3 regions of the Vibrio aquimaris genome follow, and region 3 is predicted to be linked to each of the others. Evidence: riboswitches for the same ligand, from Rfam matches in the RefSeq annotation. Region 3 holds a riboswitch; each other region holds the start of a gene.

Region 1 (7,167 bases), on a different replicon from region 3:
AGACCCGAAACCAGGTGATCTAGCCATGGGCAGGTTGAAGGTTGAGTAACATCAACTGGAGGACCGAACCGACTAATGTTGAAAAATTAGCGGATGACTTGTGGCTAGGGGTGAAAGGCCAATCAAACCTGGAGATAGCTGGTTCTCCCCGAAATCTATTTAGGTAGAGCCTCGGACGAATACTACTGGGGGTAGAGCACTGTTAAGGCTAGGGGGTCATCCCGACTTACCAACCCTTTGCAAACTCCGAATACCAGTAAGTACTATCCGGGAGACACACGGCGGGTGCTAACGTCCGTCGTGGAGAGGGAAACAACCCAGACCGCCAGCTAAGGTCCCAAATTACAGCTAAGTGGGAAACGATGTGGGAAGGCTTAGACAGCTAGGATGTTGGCTTAGAAGCAGCCATCATTTAAAGAAAGCGTAATAGCTCACTAGTCGAGTCGGCCTGCGCGGAAGATGTAACGGGGCTAAGCTGTAAACCGAAGCTGCGGCAATACGATTTATCGTATTGGGTAGGGGAGCGTTCTGTAAGCCGTTGAAGGTGTGTTGTAAAGCATGCTGGAGGTATCAGAAGTGCGAATGCTGACATGAGTAACGATAAAGGGGGTGAAAAACCCCCTCGCCGGAAGACCAAGGGTTCCTGTCCAACGTTAATCGGGGCAGGGTAAGTCGACCCCTAAGGCGAGGCCGAAAGGCGTAGTCGATGGGAAACGGGTTAATATTCCCGTACTTCTTACAATTGCGATGGGGGGACGGAGAAGGCTAGGTGGGCCTGGCGACGGTCGTCCAGGTTCAAGTGCGTAGGCTTGAGAGTTAGGTAAATCCGGCTCTCTACAAGGCTGAGACACGATGTCGAGCTACTACGGTAGTGAAGTCATTGATGCCATGCTTCCAGGAAAAGCCTCTAAGCTTCAGATTGTAAGGAATCGTACCCCAAACCGACACAGGTGGTCGGGTAGAGAATACCAAGGCGCTTGAGAGAACTCGGGTGAAGGAACTAGGCAAAATGGTACCGTAACTTCGGGAGAAGGTACGCTCTTGTCGGTGAAGTCCCTCGCGGATGGAGCTAATGAGAGTCGCAGATACCAGGTGGCTGCAACTGTTTATTAAAAACACAGCACTGTGCAAAATCGTAAGATGACGTATACGGTGTGACGCCTGCCCGGTGCCGGAAGGTTAATTGATGGGGTTAGACGTAAGTCGACGCTCTTGATCGAAGCCCCGGTAAACGGCGGCCGTAACTATAACGGTCCTAAGGTAGCGAAATTCCTTGTCGGGTAAGTTCCGACCTGCACGAATGGCGTAATGATGGCCACGCTGTCTCCACCCGAGACTCAGTGAAATTGAAATCGCTGTGAAGATGCAGTGTACCCGCGGCTAGACGGAAAGACCCCGTGAACCTTTACTACAGCTTGGCACTGAACATTGAGCCTACATGTGTAGGATAGGTGGGAGGCTTTGAAGTGTGCACGCCAGTGTGCATGGAGCCATCCTTGAAATACCACCCTTGTATGTTTGATGTTCTAACTTAGACCCATTATCTGGGTTGAGGACAGTGCCTGGTGGGTAGTTTGACTGGGGCGGTCTCCTCCCAAAGAGTAACGGAGGAGCACGAAGGTGGGCTAATCACGGTTGGACATCGTGAGGTTAGTGCAATGGCATAAGCCCGCTTGACTGCGAGAATGACAATTCGAGCAGGTGCGAAAGCAGGTCATAGTGATCCGGTGGTTCTGTATGGAAGGGCCATCGCTCAACGGATAAAAGGTACTCCGGGGATAACAGGCTGATACCGCCCAAGAGTTCATATCGACGGCGGTGTTTGGCACCTCGATGTCGGCTCATCACATCCTGGGGCTGAAGTCGGTCCCAAGGGTATGGCTGTTCGCCATTTAAAGTGGTACGCGAGCTGGGTTTAGAACGTCGTGAGACAGTTCGGTCCCTATCTGCCGTGGGCGTTGGAAGATTGAAGGGGGCTGCTCCTAGTACGAGAGGACCGGAGTGGACGAACCTCTGGTGTTCGGGTTGTGTCGCCAGACGCATTGCCCGGTAGCTAAGTTCGGAATCGATAACCGCTGAAAGCATCTAAGCGGGAAGCGAGCCCTAAGATGAGTCTTCCCTGACCCCTTGAGGGTCCTAAAGGGTTGTTCGAGACTAGAACGTTGATAGGCAGGGTGTGTAAGCGTTGTGAGGCGTTGAGCTAACCTGTACTAATTGCCCGTGAGGCTTAACCATACAACACCCAAAGGGTTTTGATGGACTCAACTAGAACATTGAATGTGTTAAGAACAAAAACAGCTTTCCAAGTTATTCTCTAGAGATAGAGAGAAAGAATTTGCTTGGCGACCATAGCGTTGTGGACCCACCTGACTCCATGCCGAACTCAGTAGTGAAACGCAATAGCGCCGATGGTAGTGTGGGGCTTCCCCATGCGAGAGTAGGACATCGCCAGGCTTTATATTTAGACTTAGGTCTAACCAGTGCGGAGCGGTAGTTCAGTTGGTTAGAATACCGGCCTGTCACGCCGGGGGTCGCGGGTTCGAGTCCCGTCCGCTCCGCCACTTATTTAGAAACCTCGCTAATGCGAGGTTTTTTCAGATATCCACAGGGGTGTAGCTCCAATTGGCAGAGCAGCGGATTCCAAATCCGCGTGTTGGGAGTTCGAATCTCTCCACCCCTGCCATATTTAAGGCTCTAGTCTAAAGACTGGAGCCTTTTTACTTTGTAGCTCTCAAGCAGCGGATTCAGCTTATACCCAAAGAATACGCGTGTTGGGAGTTCGAATCTCTCCACCCCTGCCATATTTAAGGCTCTAGTCTAAAGACTGAAGCCTTTTTACTTTGTAGCTCTAAAGCAGCGGATTCAGCTTATACCCAAAGAATACGCGTGTTGGGAGTTCGAATCTCTCCACCCCTGCCATATTTAAGGCTCTAGTCTAAAGACTGGAGCCTTTTTACTTTGTAGCTCTAAAGCAGCGGATTCAGCTTATACCCAAAGAATACGCGTGTTGGGAGTTCGAATCTCTCCACCCCTGCCATATTTAAGGCTCTAGTCTAAAGACTGAAGCCTTTTTACTTTGTAGCTCTCAAGCAGCGGATTCAGCTTATACCCAAAGAATGGGCGTGTTGGAGCTTAGAATCTCTCCACTCCTGTAACATATAGAAGATCTAGTTGTAAAACAGCAGGCTTTTCTCGACTCAACTTTTTATGCTTCATGGATGGTCGATGATTTTTGTTATACATCGATGAGAAGTATTCTTATTTATCTGTTACATTTATCGCCCTGTTGAATTCATATTCTATTATCTATGAGTATCTCTCGTCGCCAATTTGTAAAATCTGGTCTAGCACTTTCCGCACTCAGTGTTCTTCCAGCTTGTAGTTTAACTCGAACTTCCACTAATCCAGATGAATGGATATACGATCTTACGGCAGAGCCGGCTTCAGTGGAGCTTGTTCCCGGTTATACGACCAATGTGCTAGGTTTCAATGGCGAGATACCTGCTCCGACTATTCGGTGTCGTCAGGGGCAAGAGGTAACGATTCGGTTTACGAATAAACTTGATGAGCCTACAACCATTCATTGGCATGGGTTGCGAATACCTATAGAAATGGATGGTGTCCCATTTCTTAGTCAGCCCCCTATTATGCCCGGTGAAACCTTTGTATATAAATTTACCCCGCCAGATGCAGGCACATTTTGGTATCACCCTCATATGAACAGCGTTAAGCAATTAGGCATGGGCTTGGTTGGCTTGATCATTGTCGAAGAGTCAGTTCCTGTTCGGTTTGACCAAGAATACGACCTGATGCTCAAACATTGGCACCTTGATAAACAGGGGCAGTGGAAAGATCTCATGATCCCTCGCCTAAGTGCAAGAATGGGCACGCCGGGTGAATGGAGTAGTGTCAATGGCGTTCATGAACCGGTTTATCAGTTAAAAGAAAACGCAGCGACACGAATACGTATAGCTAATGTGGACAATACCTTGACCTACCCAATCGCTATTGAAGGTGCTCAAGCATGGGTCATAGCGATAGACGGTAATCCAATAGAATTCCCCTATGAGCTTTCTCAGCATAAAATTGGCCCAGGTATGAGACTTGACCTTGCTTTAATTGCTCCTAAGCAAGGAGAGCGTGTTTATGTGCGTTATATGAAGGGGCGATTCCCTTTCCCATTATGTGAGTTTGATATTGTTCATTCAGATCTGCCAGATCAGCGGTCCATTCCAAAGTTGCTCCTTAACCCTGTTCCCGATCTGGACCTTGATAATGCTCAAAAACTTGATTTTGTATTCGAATGGGAGGGGGCAGTATCACCAGTTGGCAAAAATGGTAAGTCGATGCCTAAGTTCTGGTTAACCAATAAACGAGCATGGGAGGGGATGTCAAAAGATAATATACCTGAGCCTCTTGCTTCACTTGAACTGGGTAAAACATACATTTTCTATCTAAAGAATGTTACTCAATACCATCATCCAATCCACTTGCATGGGCATACATTCACAGTATTGGAGCTGAATGGCAAAAAAGTAGAAGCCCCTTTTCATACCGACACAGTGTTGCTTGGTAAGAATGGGACGGCTAAAGCGGCATTTGTTGCCGACAATCCCGGCCGCTGGATGTATCATTGCCATGTGATTGAGCATATGAAAACGGGCTTAATGGGTTATATTGAAGTAAAGTGACTCCTGTAACTTTTTAAATCTCATGTTATTTTGCAGTGATATTACTCGATAATTTGTTACTATTGTTCGTTAACTATCCAAAGGTAACAGGTATTCTCTGGGGGGATAATGGTACAGCTTTCGATTCTTGGGTTTATTGCACTAGGTGGGGCTTTGGGGGCATGTTCTCGTTATCTTGTGACTGAGGTTTTTGTTGCCTTACTTGGACGAGGTTTTCCGTACGGAACCTTGACGGTTAATGTGATTGGCTCTTTTGTTATGGGGCTTCTCATTGCTGCATTTGAAAATGAAATGTTAGCCAGTGAACCATGGCGCCAAATTATCGGCTTGGGGTTTCTTGGAGCTTTGACCACATTCTCGACTTTTTCCATGGATAATGTTTTGCTGATGCAGCAGGGCGAGTTTTTTAAAATGGGCCTCAATATATTAGCGAATGTTATTTTGAGTATTTCTGCTGCTTGGGTGGGCTTTCAATTGATCGCCAAGCTCTAGTGACTGTCAATATTTCGCTAATTACTGTTTAACTTGGCTTGGTTTAACCAAGTCTCTTCTATATACTTTGTTTACTTGTCGGAGTGCCATAAGGCTGAGACCGTTTATTCGGGATCCGTTGAACCTGATCAGATTAGTATCTGCGAAGGGAACAAGAGAAGATATCTATACCAGCTTCAGTTCTGGTTTATCTATCAACTTGTCGAACACAGCTGTATCGTTATTGTTACTTGAAGTAACCCTATTTGGCTCTCGTTTGACACCTCTTGTCGCATCTTTCCGCCAAGCATTTTTATGACTTTTTATCTAAGAATAACAAAGCAAGGAAAAATGCTATGTCGAATCGCAAACAAGCTCGACTGGAAGCAAAACAGTTTATAGACACGCTTTCAGCTGCACCATATCCTAATTCTAGTAAAGTCTATGTTGAAGGCTCTCGGCCCGATATCCGTGTTCCCATGCGTCAAATTAAACTTTCAGATAGTTTGATTGGTGGAAGTAAAGAGAGCCCCGTTTTTGAGCCCAATGAAGCTGTTAGAGTCTATGACACTTCTGGACCATATACAGATCCTGACTACGACATCGACCTTTATAATGGTCTACCTAAGCTCAGAGAGAGGTGGATCATAGAGCGCAGCGATACTGAGCTACTAGACGATGTAAGTTCAGTCTATTCCAAGCAGCGGTTAGCGGATGAAACACTTGATGATCTTAGGTATGGGAATCTTCCTCGTGTTCGTCGAGCAAAGAAAGGTCAATGCGTTACTCAACTCCATTATGCTCGCAAGGGTATCGTAACGCCAGAGATGGAATATATTGCACTGCGCGAGAATATGGGGCGTGCAGTCTATCGAGACAAGACTTTAAACCAACAGCATCCGGGTGAAAGCTTTGGCGCTCATTTACCCAAGGATATTACCCCTGAGTTCGTGCGTCAGGAGGTAGCACAGGGCCGCGCAATTATACCTTCCAACATAAACCATCCCGAGTCTGAGCCTATGATCATTGGCCGTAACTTTCTTGTCAAAGTGAACGCTAACATTGGTAATTCATCGGTTACGTCGTCAATTGAAGAGGAAGTTGAAAAGCTGGTTTGGTCAACTCGCTGGGGAGGCGATACGGTTATGGATCTTTCCACTGGTCGCAATATTCATGAAACGCGAGAGTGGATTTTACGTAATAGCCCGGTGCCAATAGGCACGGTTCCTATGTATCAGGCGCTAGAAAAGGTCAATGGTGTTGCTGAAAGCCTGAACTGGGAAGTTATGCGTGACACCCTGATAGAGCAAGCAGAGCAGGGCGTTGATTACTTTACCATCCATGCAGGCCTTCTTTTGCGTTATGTCCCTATGACGGCTAAACGCGTGACTGGAATCGTTTCTCGTGGAGGGTCGATTATTGCCAAATGGTGCTTGGCGCATCATGAAGAAAGCTTTCTTTACACACATTTTAGAGAGATTTGCGAAATTTGTGCGCAGTATGATGTTGCCCTTTCCCTCGGTGATGGATTAAGACCAGGATCGGTTGCTGATGCTAATGATGAAGCTCAATTTGCTGAGCTGAGGACTCTTGGTGAGCTCACCAAGATAGCTTGGGAATACGATGTACAAGTCATCATAGAGGGGCCAGGACATGTACCTATGCACATGATTAAAGAGAATATGGAAGAGCAATTACATCATTGCCATGAAGCACCTTTCTATACTCTTGGACCATTGACTACCGATATTGCACCAGGCTATGACCACATTACATCGGGTATAGGGGCGGCGATGATTGGTTGGTACGGATGCGCCATGCTTTGTTATGTCACACCTAAAGAGCATCTAGGTTTACCTAATAAAGAAGACGTCAAAACTGGACTGATTACCTACAAAATAGCTGCACATGCGGCAGATTTAGCTAAGGGGCATCCCGGAGCGCAAGTTCGAGATAATGCCTTGTCCAAAGCACGCTTTGAGTTTCGCTGGGAAGACCAATTTAA
Region 2 (7,167 bases), on a different replicon from region 3:
CTGCTGACCTAAACGATCAAGTAAGAAAGAAGACTTGCGATACAAATTCCCACCACTGATTGCCATCACGAGATGACCAAGCAAACCAGTCGCAACGTCGGCAGCAAACATAACCGGATACTGTCCCGTTTTTAGCTTTTGCGCATCAAGACGATGAATGGTCTTTTCTGCCGCTTTTTCGCCAACTGATTCTGGCGTCCACAAATCGTCTTTACAGCGCGCAACCGTGTAGCTGTAATCACGTTCCATCACACCACTTTTGCCTTCACCAATTACACAGCAGTTGGTGCTGTGACGGCTTGATGCATAACTCGCCAGCACGCCATGGCTATTACCATAGACTTTTAGACCATAGTGACTGTCATAACTGGCGCCATCGCTTTGTTTGATCTTGTCGCTGTGTGATAACGCTTGCTGCTCAGCCCGTATCGCAATTTGCGCTGCCTGATCAGGGTCAGGAGTATCAGGGTGAAATAAATCAAGATCGGGTATTTCTTTGACCATCAGCTCTTTTGGCGCAGGGCCTGCGTAAGGATCTTCGGAAGTATAATTGGCGATGTCAAGTGCCGCTAAAACCGTTTGTTGTATCGCCTTTTCACTCAAATCAGATGTCGAGGCGCTGCCCTTTCGCTGCCCTTTAAACACAGTAATACCTAAGGCACCATCACTGTTAAACTCAACATTTTCTACCTCACACATCCGAGTAGAAACACTTAATCCAGTGCTCTTTGTGATCGCGACTTCAGCACCATCGGATTTTTGCGCAGCCATTTCGAGTGCTTTTGCAACCACGGCTTCGAGCTCAACGCTTTGCTGAGCAATTTGCTGTTTTACGTCCATATTTTCTTCATGCTTTAGGTATATTCTTCCTAGGATAACAAGAATTTCGCTTTCTCCCCATGATTCTTGTTAAAATAGAGAAATAGACAGTTAAATTAAGGCAGAAAAATGGCACGTAAGAACCAAAAAGCGCCATGGGAAGAAGAGGAAGAAATCATTTGGGTCAGTAAGACCGAGATGAAACGTGACATGGAAGAGTTGCAGAAACTAGGCGAAGAGTTAGTGAATCTAAAGCCTTCTGTACTTGAAAAATTTCCGCTCAGTGAAGACTTGGCAGACGCCATTAAAGATGCGCAACGTTTTAAAAACGAGGCTCGCAGACGCCAGCTTCAATATATCGGTAAGTTGATGCGCTTTGAAGACCCAGAGCCTTTGCAAGCCGCATTAGACAAGGTGCGTAACAAACACTCGCAAGCAACCGCTGCCTTACATAAGTTAGAGCAGCTTCGCGATCGTATGCTCACAGAAGGCGATGACGCGATTGCTGACGTACTGGAACTTTACCCACAAGCCGATCGCCAGCGCCTACGCCAGTTAGCGCGTCAAGCGGTAAAAGAAAAGAGCGCTGGTAAGCCTGCTAAAGCGTACCGCGAGATATTCCAAGTGCTCAAAGCACTCCACGATGAAGAGTTTTAATACTCCACGATCTCAGCATTAAACTTGATAAATAGTTAGGGCTAGCGTGCTAAATCGCTAGCCCTAGTTGTGTACTTCATCCCTGCCCTGCTTTGACAAACTCACTCAATATTGGGTCTTTATGCTCGGGCGTTAAATCCTCAATATTGCCTGATGCCCAAACTTTGCCCTTATCGACATAGGCAAAATGAGACCCTATGGCTCTGGCGTCACTGAGATGATGGGTCACCATTACAAGGGTAATATTGCGTTCAGTGGCAAGCTTATTAACCAATGCGAGCATTTCTTCACGTAACATGGGATCTAATGCTGAAAAGGGCTCGTCCAAAAGCCATATAGAGTGAGGCTGGACAAAACATCGAGCTAACGCCACCCTCTGGCGCTGGCCACCAGATAGTTGCTCGGGTAAACGATCCAAATACTCGTCGATACCAACCTGCTTGGCGGCCTGCTCAACCATACAACGCTGCTCTTGGCTCAGCTTCAAGCCCGGGTGTAAGCCTAAACCTATATTCTCTCTTACGCTAAGGTGAGCGAACAAATTATGCTCTTGAAACAAGAATGCAAATGGCCGCTGATAAGGTTCAAGTTTTACAACATCCTCTCCATTAGCAACAATTTCACCACTTTTTGGTTGTATAAAACCCGCTGCGAGAGCCAATAATGTTGATTTACCAGCACCACTTGGGCCCATAATAGCAACTCGGCTTCCCTGCTGAATATCTAATTCAAACAGGAAGCTATCTTGTTGGTAATGGTAACAAACATCTTTAAACGTGAGCATATTTCACCTTAGAGTTAGCTTTGAACAAGCTTTCTATCAAAGCAAAGCAACCTAGACTCAAAATCAACAGAGTAAGAGAGACCACAGCTGCTGCTGCAATTTGATAACTTCCTAATAATTGAAACAAATACAGCGGTAAAGTCCGAAACTCTTGGCTGCCAAACAAAGCAATAGCGCTAAGATCGCCGATCGCAAACATAAAACTGATAGCAAATGCATGAGCCAGTGGCCTGCGCAGTGCTCGCCACTCAATCAATCGAAAACGTTGCCAACCTTTGATACCAAGGCTGGCACACAAATATTGATATTGTTGCTCAATATGCAACATAGGTTGGGATAGGGTTTTGATCACATAGGGTAATCCCATCAAAGCGTTCACCATCACCACCACCACAAAACCTAGGCTGAAAACATCCGTAAAACTTCGCAGTAATAAAAACACTCCAGTCGCAATAACCAAACTTGGTGTGACTAGAATAATGGTTCCGATCAGTTCAATTTGATCAGCAAAACGGGCTTTGGTATTCAACCTCAAACGTCGACTGGTCAACAAAATAGCAATGCCAGCGAAAAGAGCAAAAACACTTGCCAACAGCGCTATCTTGCACGATGTCCACAAAGCATTCCAAAACGCCGGGTCGCTAAGCACCTTGACCACTTGGGCATTTAATCCACTCCATACCACCATAAACAGTGGTGGTATCACCAACAAAAGGCTAAAGATAATCCAAAATCCATCCCATACTCGAGATCTCCACGAAGCGGATAGAGAGAAATGGTCACTTATTTGCGTCGAAGCTGTCACCGAAATAGGCGTTGCCAAGCGATGCACTGAGAAAGCAATTAGGCTACACAACAGCATTTGCCATAACGCTAAAATCGCGCCTGCTTGCAAGTCAAAGTCAAACTTTATCGCCTGATAGATAGCCAATTCAATGGTGGTTGATTTGGGGCCTCCCCCCAGTGCCATTACAGTCGCAAAACTGGTAAAGCACAGCATAAACACCAAACCAATCACATGGGGCAATTGCTGACGCAGTCTAGGCCATTCTATCCATTTAAATTTATGCCAATGTGTCATTCCAAGATGAGCACAAAGTTTGTGTTGCTCACATGGAATAGACTCTAGGGCCATAAGTAATAGTCGACTGGCGTAGGGCAAATTAAAAAATACATGAGCAAGTAAAATGCCTTTAAGGCCGTAAATAGAAAATGGCGCTGCAAACCCCATCCAATCAAGCAATTCAACTATTAAGCCTTTATTGCCATAGATAGACACCAAGCCAAATATTCCAACTAAAACAGGTAATACTAAGGTGGCGGAAAAGAGCTTGAGCACCCACTGCTTACCAACAAATGAATTTCGATACAAAGCATGAGCAACGGGAATAGCCAGTCCAACACTCAACAAAGTTGATAATGAGGCTTGATAGAAACTGAACTTAGTGACGTGTCGATAATAAGGGTCAAACCATATTTGTGACAGGTCTAATGAAGGAGTAAAAGATAACAATGCGCCAATGGCACAAATAACAAAGGCCGCGATGCATATCGCGACCCAGAGTCCTAGCTTGGGGATTTTATACAAAAGGTGCCCTTAGAAAGTCAAAGCGCTTTGCCATTCTCTAATCCATGCCTTACGGTTTTGAGCCACCTCTTCTTCATTCAGGCTTAGTGCCTTATTGGGAATGGTGAGAGTGTCAAAGCCGTCAGGTAAAGTGACGTCTGTGACCGGATACATCCAGTTACCCGTAGGCATCAGAGATTGAAAGTCATCGCTCAAAATAAAGGCCATAAATTGGTCAGCCAATTGAGGATTTTTTGATGATTTGACCTTAGCGGCAACTTCAACTTGGGTATAATGGCCTTCGCTAAAATCCGCAGCAGCAAACTTTGCGTCATTCTCCGCAATCAAGTGATAAGCCGGAGATGTGGTATACGAGAGCACCATGTCGGCTTCACCATCAAGAAATAGCGAATAGGCTTCAGACCACCCTTTCGTCACTGTCACTGTTTTCTTCGCTAACTGCTGCCAAGCAGGAGAGACTGAATCGCCATAAACAGACTTCATCCATAACATCAAGCCTTGACCCGGCGTTGAAGTACGCGGATCTTGGTAGATGACTTTAAGGTCGTCACGAGATTCGACTAGCTCTTTAAGGCTTTTAGGCGGCTTTGACAATTTTTCCTTGTTATATACAAAGGCAAAATAACCAAAATCATAGGGCAGAAATACTGAGTCACTCCAGCCATTAGGCAAGTCGACTGTTTTGGTATCAACATGATGCTTGGTGAGCAAGCCAGTTTTCTTTGCTTCAGGCATTAAGTTCTTATCTAAGCCAAGTACGATATCTGCCTTGCTATTTTTACCTTCTAAGCGCAAGCGATTAAGAATTGATACACCATCATCTAGAGCAACAAAATTCAGGTCGCAGTGACATTTTTCCTCAAATGCTTGCTCTATTTTAGGACCAGGGCCCCATTTAGCCGCAAAAGAATCATAGGTATATACGGTTAATGTATTATCCGCTGATGATGCTGAAAATGATGCAAATAGCGCTAAAGCTATAGTGCTATGAAGGGTTTTCACTGCTCGCTCTCCTTGATTGAGCGGCACAGGTTTGAGCAAACATTTATCACAAATATTTTGACTCAATTCCTACGCCAGTATTATCTGGTTCAGGTATACGGGTCCTAGGCAATACCTAATCTCAGCCTTATCACCAATAGTGATAACCAGCTCCCCGTTGAGTGTTGACCGAATTGTAATGGGAATTGAGCTATTTATCTAGAGTCATATCCCCAGCGTGGAACCATCTTTTGTTCTATACCTAAATGATCCAAGACTCGAGCAACCATAAAGTCCACCAAATCTTCAATTGAAGACGGTTGGTGATAAAAGCCAGGTGCTGCTGGCATGATAGTCACGCCCATTTGAGACAGTTTGAGCATATTTTCCAAATGCAAAGTCGAAAACGGTGTTTCTCGCACAACCAAGATCAATTGGCCGCGCTCTTTTATGACCACATCTGCGGCTCGCTCAATAAGATTATCTGACATTCCATGGGCAATTGCTGCAACACTGCCTGAAGAACAAGGACAAACCACCATCTGTTTCGGCGCTGCAGAACCTGAAGCCACAGGAGAAAACCAATCGTCTTTACCATAGACCTGCAATTGTTCTGAATCACACCCAAGATATTCCACCAAGGTTTCTTGGATAGCTTGGGGGTTACCGGGCAATTTCATATCATGCTCAGTGGCAAGCACCACTCTCGCTGCAGAAGATATCAGCAAGTGAACCTGATACTCTGCGGCTAGTAAGCATTGCAGAAGCCTCAGTCCGTATGGTGCGCCCGACGCACCTGTAAAGGCTAATGTTATCGCTTTGTTGTTTATTTGATTCATACTACTAGGTTCATTTACTCGGCAAGTTTGGCCAACAACTTTTCTTGTATGCCTTCAAAACCGCCGTTACTCATTACTAGGATTTGATCGCCTGGCATACTTCGCTCTATCACCATATCAACCAAGTCATCGACGCTGTTTGACGTATACGCTGGCTGATGACACTGCTCTGCGATATCGGCAACAGGCCAATCAATATTGTCTGGTTGATATAAGAAGACCTGATCAGCTTGGTCGAGTGAAGCAGCCAGTGAATCTTTATGCACGCCTTTTTTCATCGTAGCACTACGCGGCTCGAGCACAGCAAAAATACGCTGACTGCCAACCTTATTACGTAATCCACCAAGGGTAAGTTCAATCGCTGTTGGGTGATGAGCAAAATCATCATAGACTCGAACTTGATTGACCTCGCCTTTTAGCTCCAGTCTGCGTCGAGTATTAACAAATTTAGCCAGTGCCTGACATGCGAGCTCTGGTACAACGCCAACATGGCGAGCAGCAGCAATCGCCATCAGAGCATTGTCAACATTATGATCTCCGACCAAGTCCCATTTAACCACACCAGACTCAACACCTTGGAAAAGCACCTTAAATTGAGAGCCGTCTGCCAGCATTTTTTCTGCTCGCCAATCACCTTGCAAACCTGTGACTTCTTTTTCACTCCAGCATCCACGCTCAAGTACATCATCAATGTCTGTATCTTGCGGTACAAGAATACGTCCGTTCCCAGGAACCGTTCTGACTAAATGATGAAATTGCCGCTTGATCGCTTCAAGATCATCGAATATATCTGCATGATCGAACTCAAGATTGTTAATCACCAAAGTGCGAGGATGATAATGGACAAACTTCGACCGCTTATCGAAAAAAGCGCTGTCATATTCATCGGCTTCAACGACAAAAAACATACTTTCGCCCAAGCGAGCTGAAACACCAAAGTTTCCTAATACCCCTCCAACTAAGAATCCGGGTTGGTAACCACATTCCTCTAAGATCCATGCCAGCATGCTTGAAGTGGTGGTTTTGCCATGAGTCCCAGACACCGCAAGCACCCAACGGTCATGAAGAAGAAACTCCTGCAACCACTGAGGACCAGATGTGTAACGCATATTGCTATTGAGAACATGTTCGACACAAGGGTTACCACGGCTCATCGCATTACCAATCACAACAAGATCGGGAGCGGGCTCAAGCTGAGAAGGGTCAAAACCCTCAATGATATCGATACCCTGAGATTCAAGTAAAGTACTCATCGGCGGGTAAACATTTGCATCACTGCCAGTAACTTTGTGGCCTAACTGACGAGCCAAAACAGCAGCTCCGCCCATAAAAGTGCCACAAATCCCCAAGATATGAATATGCATCTACAACCTTCTCCCCAGGTTAGAGTTGACTAGATATTATGGTGATTATACGCGTAAATGCGAGAATCTTTGGTTAGGTTTTGGTTGAAAAACCACAACTATAGGCAAGCAAGCATACCAAAACCAGAAATGAAT
Region 3 (7,167 bases):
ACATCGTTTTGGCTGGATAGTCGAAATCGATCCCCATGATCCGACATCGACTCCTCTAAAGAGAACGGCTCTTGGTCGTTTCAAGCATGAGAATGCAGTAGTCGTGGTCAATGATGATGGTCATGTCGTTGTATATATGGGAGATGATGAGCGTGGAGAGCATCTTTATAAATTTGTGTCCAAGAATAAATATCAGCAAGGCAATAACAAACACAACAGAAATTTATTGGAAGAAGGAACTTTGTATGTTGCTAAGTTCGGTATGGATGATGACGAACTAAAAGGTCATGGACAATGGTTAGAGTTGACCTTTGGGAAAAATGGTTTGGATAAAACCAATGGTTTCGGTGACCAAGCGGAAGTGGTTACATTTGCTCGCCGAGCGGCCACCCATGTCGGAGCAACAACCATGGATCGCCCTGAATGGGTTGCCGTTCACCCTGATAAGAAATTTGTCTTTTGTACCCTGACCAATAATAAACATCGAGGTGTCAAAGAAGGACAGCCTGTCGGAGGACCTAACCCGCGTAAAAAGAACCACTATGGACAGATTGTTCGCTGGGCACCATCAAACGGCGATCATACAGCTAAGACATTTACCTGGGATCTTTATCTCATCGCTGGTAATCCAAGTGTGCATAAAGGTAATTTGTATGCAGGAAGTGACAATATTAACACAGGTAATATGTTCAATAGTCCTGATGGTATCGGTTTTGATAAGGCAGGCCGCTTGTGGATTCAAACTGATGGCGACTATTCGAACAAAGGGGATTTTGCTGGGCAGGGCAATAACCAAATGCTTTGTGGTGACCCTATGACAGGTGAAGTACGTCGCTTTTTAACAGGACCTATAGCGTGTGAAATCACAGGTTTGACCTTCTCTGAAGATTATAAAACCATGTTCGTAGGCGTACAGCATCCGGGAGACAGCGGAGCTCCGTCTCATTTCCCTGCTGGTGGCAACAGTAAACCGAGGTCAACTATCATGGCGATTACCCGTAATGATGGCGGTGTGATTGGGGCGTAATCACGCTCGCGTATTTTGGCAAACCAAGAAAACAAGGAGCAGTGATGCTCCTTTTTTTCTTGGTTGTAAAACAACTAAAAACCTTAGGTTCGCGCTAATCTGAGCGTCCTCGACCAGAAATTTTCCATGTATCCACTACTTGTCCATTTTTGACAACATGCAAATAGTCAAAGTTGTTTAAAGTGGTGTCACAATGGCTAGGGGTTAGCGTTAAAGTTTGACCTATATTGAGTGTTTGGTGTGAGTCGATATGCAGTATGCCATGTTCGTCACCACCACACTGATAGGTGATATCCTGCCTAGTATCGACAGTCGGCATCCCTAGATCGATTGAAAGTGATTTCATTCCAGCGTCAATGACGGCGCGGTTTGGTGTTGGGTGGCTTATCACTGTGCTAAGTACTTTTAGAGCTGGGACAAACTGCCGGTTAGCATCCTGATTTTGCTCGTCTCCGATCTTGGTATATGAAGCATCCATAAACAGATACGATCCAGCTTGTATCTCAGTGTAATGCAAACCTTGATAGGCCTGATAAGTACCAGTACCACCCCCGCTGATAATTTGGGGTGTTAGGTTACGTGGTTTGAGTTCAGTTTCTATGTAGTCAAATAGATCGGTAACGGCTGTTCGTGCTTGTTTTTGTCTTTCTTCGAAACCTTTAATAAGTTGCAAGTGACCACTGTATGCTTGTATGCCCGAGTAATTTACTCCTTGAGTGTCGACGATTTTCTCAATCAGAGCTAATAAGTCTTGACCAACCACGACACCACATCGTTGTTGGCCACTTTCGACCTCGATTAAAAGGTTGACTTCTACTTGCGACTGCTTGGCTAATTTAGCAATACTCTCAACGTGCAAAGGGTGGTCGATAACTTGATATAGCTTTGCTTTAGGGTATTGAGTATGGAGCTTAATTAGACGCTGTACTTTGTTATCCCCTGCAATAGGCGTGGTGATAAGAATGTCTTCAATACCCCCTTCGAGCATGATTTCAGCTTCACCGAGTTTAGAAGTACATATTCCTTTTGCACCGAAATCAATCTGTTTTCGTGCTAGCTGAGGGATTTTATGTGCCTTAGTATGAGGTCTGAGTGTTAAGCCAAGATGATCAATTCTACGTTGCATTTCTGTCAGGTTGTTCTCGACAGTGTCTATGTCAATGAACAAGGCTGGTGTATCAAGGTTTTCTAGTTTCATAGTCTGATATTTCTTATTTTATCGCATTTTGGGGAACATAGGATTTGTTGTTATGGCATGGTTTTGCCTAATATTAAACTATCGCCCTTTATTACCGTTAACATATTAATAACCTTATTTTGTTTTGCGACTCATTTTGAAAGCGAGATTGTGTTAATAATGCCATATTAGCTATCTATTTGAACAGTAATAGCTTTTCCGAAATTATGATGGATTGATTTATGGCACACCGCTTGCGTTATTGAGACTATTCATGCATTTTGAATCACAGGAGGCGGTTATGGCTCATTCCCTTAATTCTCAGGCTGGCCACCGTAGTGTCAACATCTTTAGCCTACGTATGTTTGCTGACAACAGGTCACATCACCCTGAAGCAGAGAAATATGACGCAAAGCATGATGATCATGATCGTTCCCAAAGTAACGGCTTTCCATTGCTGGTTGATTCAGGCGTGTTTGAGCTTCCGGACCAAGTCTGTCCTTATACCAAGTTTGATACGGACAGTGTGATTGCAGAGAAAGATACATTAGGCTCTCTGACCGTAGATTGTCATGGCCGCTGGTGCTACTCAGTGTATAACATCAAGATGCAATTTCTAAAACCTGGTGAGAAGAAAATGGAGCAGTTTTCTGTTTGCACCGAGCAAGGCCAGCAATTCACAGTTTTTTTGACTCTGATTGGGAGTCAAGGCGGCGCTATGGTTGATAAAGTAACAACGGAAACCTCTGCGTTCTCGCTTTGAGATCTGATTAGGCGGCATTGAGTTGTGCCGCCAACTCACGGCCACTTCCACGAAACTTGTCTATTGTCGCTGCAAAGTCAGCAGGTATTTGTAGAAGCCTAGAATCTGGATGTTCATTGATGTATCTCATTTTAGACTCATCGGTTATGAGTTCATCCCAATCTCTATTTATAGTGCGCGCCAAGTGAATGGTTGTGGCCATTTGAGGAGATAATTCAGCGTCTCTTGGTTCATGGAAGTTTGCGATAGCATCTACCATAGGCGCAGGGAAGTGCCATGATTTAGCTAATTTCGCACCTAATGCTGGGGCGCTGATATTTAGCAATTCTTCTTGGACAGATATGGCGTCTTCTCCATTTTGTGCTCGGGTTGCTATTTGTACAGCGGCCTCAGGTACTAATGTGTGAATCATGAGCTCGCCGATATTATGCAGGATGCCCGTAGTAAAAACTTCGTGAGGGTCCGCTTTCATTTGCTCAGCAATTTTACTCGCGATGACAGACACTTCAAAAGTATCTATCCAGTATTGGTTGAGATCTAATGTTTCCACTTTAGGAAAGGCACTCGATAGTACAGAGGCAACGACTAATGTTCTTATCGGTCCTGTTCCCACACGTAATAGTGCTTGATGAACGGAAGAGACGGGCGTATTCCCACCAAAGTGTGCAGAGTTAGCCATACGCAAAAGCCTTGCGCTAAGCACCTGATCAGTTGATATTTTTTTTGAGAGTTGCTCGAAATCCACTTCATCTTCATTCACCATGTTAAGCAAATCTTGAAGTACTTTTTGAATGCGAGGCAGTTCGTTGATCCGAGATAAAAGAGCTTCTTGCGCCATGTATAAAACCTCTGAGCCTATGAGAGCCATTACTATAGGATAGCATGTTGGTGTGATGCCTGAAGCGTACGTTGGCACAATAAAGTTTGGGGTGTTAGAGAACTCGATTTCTTGCTAGCATTGGATTTAAATAGTCGGGGAGCTTATATGGACTGGTGCATTATAAGCTGAGATCGCATTGCGGGACCCGTCGAACCTGATTCAGTTAATACTGGCGTAGGGAACTATTTGCACGGGTGCGTAAGCGGCACCTGTTCTCACTTTGCTCGCTTATATTGTGTTGAGTGGCAGTGATTGGCAAAGCGTTTCTTTACTTCCAGTACAAGGAGCTATTATGCCAAACCAAGACCTCATCCCTCCAGTCGTATTAACCATTGCGGGTTCTGATAGTAGTGGAGGCGCTGGTATTCAGGCTGATATTAAAGCCATTTCCGCAACTGGTAGTTATGCTTGTTCTGTTATTACGGCGATTACTGCTCAAAATACACTTGGTGTTTCTGCTATTCATCCGACACCACTTCAGCTCATTGAACGTCAGCTAGATGCGGTATTTAGTGATCTTGATGTTGCCGCTGTTAAAGTAGGAATGCTTGTGGACTCAAGCGTAATCAAGTTAGTTGTGGATAAACTTAAGCAACATCAACCCCAATACTTAGTCGTTGATCCTGTGATGGTTTCGACCAGCGGACAATTACTTACAGAAGATTCTTCAATTAGTACATTAAGAGAGGAATTGCTGCCGATGGCCGATTTAGTTACCCCTAACTTGCCAGAGGGAGCAGTGCTTATTGGAAAAGGTGAGCCTAAGGATACACACCAGGTAGAGAGTATGATCGAGCCATTGCGCCAACTTGAGTGTGAGGCTGTGCTTTTAAAAGGCGGACATATGGAATCTTCACCAAATAGTTCCGATTTACTGATCCTACCTAATCGTACGGAGTGGTTGCATTCGCGACGTCATTCAACCCGAAATACACATGGTACAGGGTGTACACTATCTTCTGCTATTGCGTCTTATTTGGCTCAGGGTTATCGATTACATAAAGCTATATATTTGGCAAAACAGTATATCACGCAAGCCATTGCTCATGCCGAATTGCTTAATGTTGGGCAGGGAAGAGGGCCTGTTCATCACTTTTTTGATGGTCATACCAATGTTCGTTGATATGCGGTTACCCTTAGTGTTCATCTAGGAACTGGCTCAGCAGCAACAGGCTATTGGTTCTAAGTTATTGAGTAATATAATGCTACTGTGTGATGGCTTTAACATGTTAGCGCGAACTTTCACTGATTTGACATTGATCTGATAAATTGTCCCTAGTGCATCGATTAATATTTTGCCTCTTCAAGATTTCGATGCGGAGTATAGGTGGTGAAGCATTCTTTATCTAGCAATCAATATTATGTGACACTTCTGATCTTATTTTTTCTTGGAATAATGGCGCTAAGTGTCTTTGTTAATGATATTGATTTACTCAGCTCTGTGTCAGTCCCTGTAGGTTTTAGCGCAACTGTCCTAACGTTTTCTGCGGGCCCCAAAGGGTTTGTTATTTCACTTATCGTTATGTTAGCTATTTCTTGGAAACTCATTCCAACACGTTCCGAGCGGGTAAAAAAAATAGTGCACCTAGGGTTGATACTTGTTCTAGGCTTTGGTTGTAAGTCGGCCCTTAAACAGCTGACTGAAATTCCTAGGCCATACACTGAAGTTTTGACTCAAAATCTTTTGATCCCCCAGCCTTCACATTTCTATAACCTGAGCTCGTTGCAGAAAAATGAGGTGATAGCAGAGATGGGGGGGATAGTGAGTGGTTGGAGAACGTCTCAATGGCAGGGAGAGAGAGACTACTCATTTCCATCAGGACACACTATTTTCGCTGCTGTTTGTTTGGCATTTTTTGGTAATATATTTCTCCGAAATGGTCGTTACTTGCTCACTCTGGCAATAAGTGCTTGGGCCATGGGAGTTGCATACAGTCGATTATGGTTTGGAATGCACAGGCCGATAGATCTTTTAGGCTCTGTGGTTTTTGTTTTGTTGATCTACCTGTTTGCTGACAAGTTGGAACGCTTGAGTGATAAAATTCTGAGCTGGTGCCTTAAAGCGAAATTGGGATAGAGGTCTGGGAGAAAGAAACTGTCAGGAAAAATACAACGCTTCCCAACAGTTACACTTTACGTTATAGATCTCGCATTAGTGTCTCGTACTCTTCATTAGCTTTCGATATGAGGAGGTACAGCTCTATCGCGTCCTTGTCATCAAGATCGAGTTGCCACTGGTTTTGTGCTTCCTTGCCTTTTAAGCGTGTCTTGCCTGCTAGTTTTTCAAAGCTTACGTTGCAAAGCTCTGTTTGGTGATGTTCTTTGTTCTCAATAATATCAACATCTAGTAGCCCAGTCGGGTTTACCTCTATATGTGCATGAAAGTGATTTTTATCTTGTAGTTCGTAGTCTCTGAATGTTGAAATCATCGTTAATTCCCCCTAGCAATTTATTGATGAGTTTTTCAATTGTAGGACAGTGTTTCGTGTGTGGTCACAAATAATCTCGAAGCTTGATCTTGGTTAAACAGGTGTTCAAAATTCCGTCACGGATTTCAGTCTTTTTTCGATTGCATTGATCGCATGAACGACAGGTGCGGTTACCGATACTTTCCCTTGCGGTTGATGTTGGAGTTGGTGTATGTCCTCCCATGCTCGCGACATCACATCATTTAATAGTAGGCTGCGGTAAACCCCATCTAATCATTTTAATGTCGCGCAGTTTTGAACCGGATGCGAGCACCTGTTGGAGTTATGAATTCCTTACTGTATTCTCATAATCTATATTAATGACAATTAACATTGATTTTTTTTGCTTTTATAACGAAATATCATTGTAGTTTTATAAAAATTTGGGGGAAATATTAGTGAAAAATCTACTATTAATTATGATATATAGTGTGACTTTTGTTCCTTTCTATGCAAAGGCAGAATCCCTTAAAATAGGTTATGGGCAAAAGAGGCCTCCATTCGTTAATAATTCATGTAGTGATGGAGTCGAGATACGCTTAGCTAGAGAACTCTTTTCTCGCGCAGGCTTCCAAGATATGAGTGAAAGATGCATGAACAACAAGAGGTTAATAGTGGCTTACCAAAATAACAGTGTTGATGCAGCTATTACTGTTCCAAAAACCAATAACCCTAGTTTATATTACACATCGGTGTTTAGTGGTTACCAGAACATCGCAATTTCGATGTCAAAAGATAACCTTACTATTAACTCTGTCTCTGACCTGTTGGATAAAAGTGTGGCTGCTTGGCACAACGCAGGAAATGTTTTAGGGCTTCAATCTCTTATGTCAGATAACAGAAAATATAAGG

What was found. Region 3 has a riboswitch for thiamine pyrophosphate ahead of thiD (bifunctional hydroxymethylpyrimidine kinase/phosphomethylpyrimidine kinase). Riboswitches for the same ligand answer to the same signal wherever they lie in the genome.
Region 1: linked by a shared signal. The riboswitch ahead of thiC (phosphomethylpyrimidine synthase ThiC) and the one ahead of thiD (bifunctional hydroxymethylpyrimidine kinase/phosphomethylpyrimidine kinase) in region 3 are both predicted to bind thiamine pyrophosphate.
Region 2: linked by a shared signal. The riboswitch ahead of thiB (thiamine ABC transporter substrate binding subunit) and the one ahead of thiD (bifunctional hydroxymethylpyrimidine kinase/phosphomethylpyrimidine kinase) in region 3 are both predicted to bind thiamine pyrophosphate.

Annotation. Positions count from the first base shown of each region.
Region 1 is NZ_CP045350.1:3,099,126-3,106,292, reverse strand. It holds rRNA gene FIV01_RS14425 (23S ribosomal RNA) at 1-2,235, shown strand, start outside; rRNA gene rrf (5S ribosomal RNA) at 2,339-2,454, shown strand; tRNA gene FIV01_RS14415 (tRNA-Asp) at 2,485-2,561, shown strand; tRNA gene FIV01_RS14410 (tRNA-Trp) at 2,607-2,683, shown strand; gene FIV01_RS14405 (multicopper oxidase family protein) at 3,309-4,691, shown strand; gene crcB (fluoride efflux transporter CrcB) at 4,800-5,183, shown strand; TPP riboswitch at 5,253-5,351, shown strand; gene thiC (phosphomethylpyrimidine synthase ThiC) at 5,519-7,167, shown strand, end outside.
Region 2 is NZ_CP045350.1:343,346-350,512, reverse strand. It holds gene pmbA (metalloprotease PmbA) at 1-840, opposite strand, end outside; gene yjgA (ribosome biogenesis factor YjgA) at 949-1,476, shown strand; gene thiQ (thiamine ABC transporter ATP-binding protein) at 1,553-2,260, opposite strand; gene thiP (thiamine/thiamine pyrophosphate ABC transporter permease ThiP) at 2,247-3,848, opposite strand; gene thiB (thiamine ABC transporter substrate binding subunit) at 3,858-4,850, opposite strand; TPP riboswitch at 4,900-5,017, opposite strand; gene FIV01_RS01665 (flavin prenyltransferase UbiX) at 5,045-5,668, opposite strand; gene mpl (UDP-N-acetylmuramate:L-alanyl-gamma-D-glutamyl-meso-diaminopimelate ligase) at 5,683-7,032, opposite strand.
Region 3 is NZ_CP045351.1:838,729-845,895, reverse strand. It holds gene FIV01_RS18175 (PhoX family protein) at 1-1,027, shown strand, start outside; gene FIV01_RS18170 (DSD1 family PLP-dependent enzyme) at 1,122-2,225, opposite strand; gene FIV01_RS18165 (VCBS domain-containing protein) at 2,506-2,967, shown strand; gene FIV01_RS18160 (HDOD domain-containing protein) at 2,975-3,805, opposite strand; TPP riboswitch at 3,931-4,045, shown strand; gene thiD (bifunctional hydroxymethylpyrimidine kinase/phosphomethylpyrimidine kinase) at 4,140-4,970, shown strand; gene FIV01_RS18150 (phosphatase PAP2 family protein) at 5,178-5,924, shown strand; gene FIV01_RS18145 (hypothetical protein) at 5,986-6,276, opposite strand; gene FIV01_RS18140 (substrate-binding periplasmic protein) at 6,714-7,167, shown strand, end outside.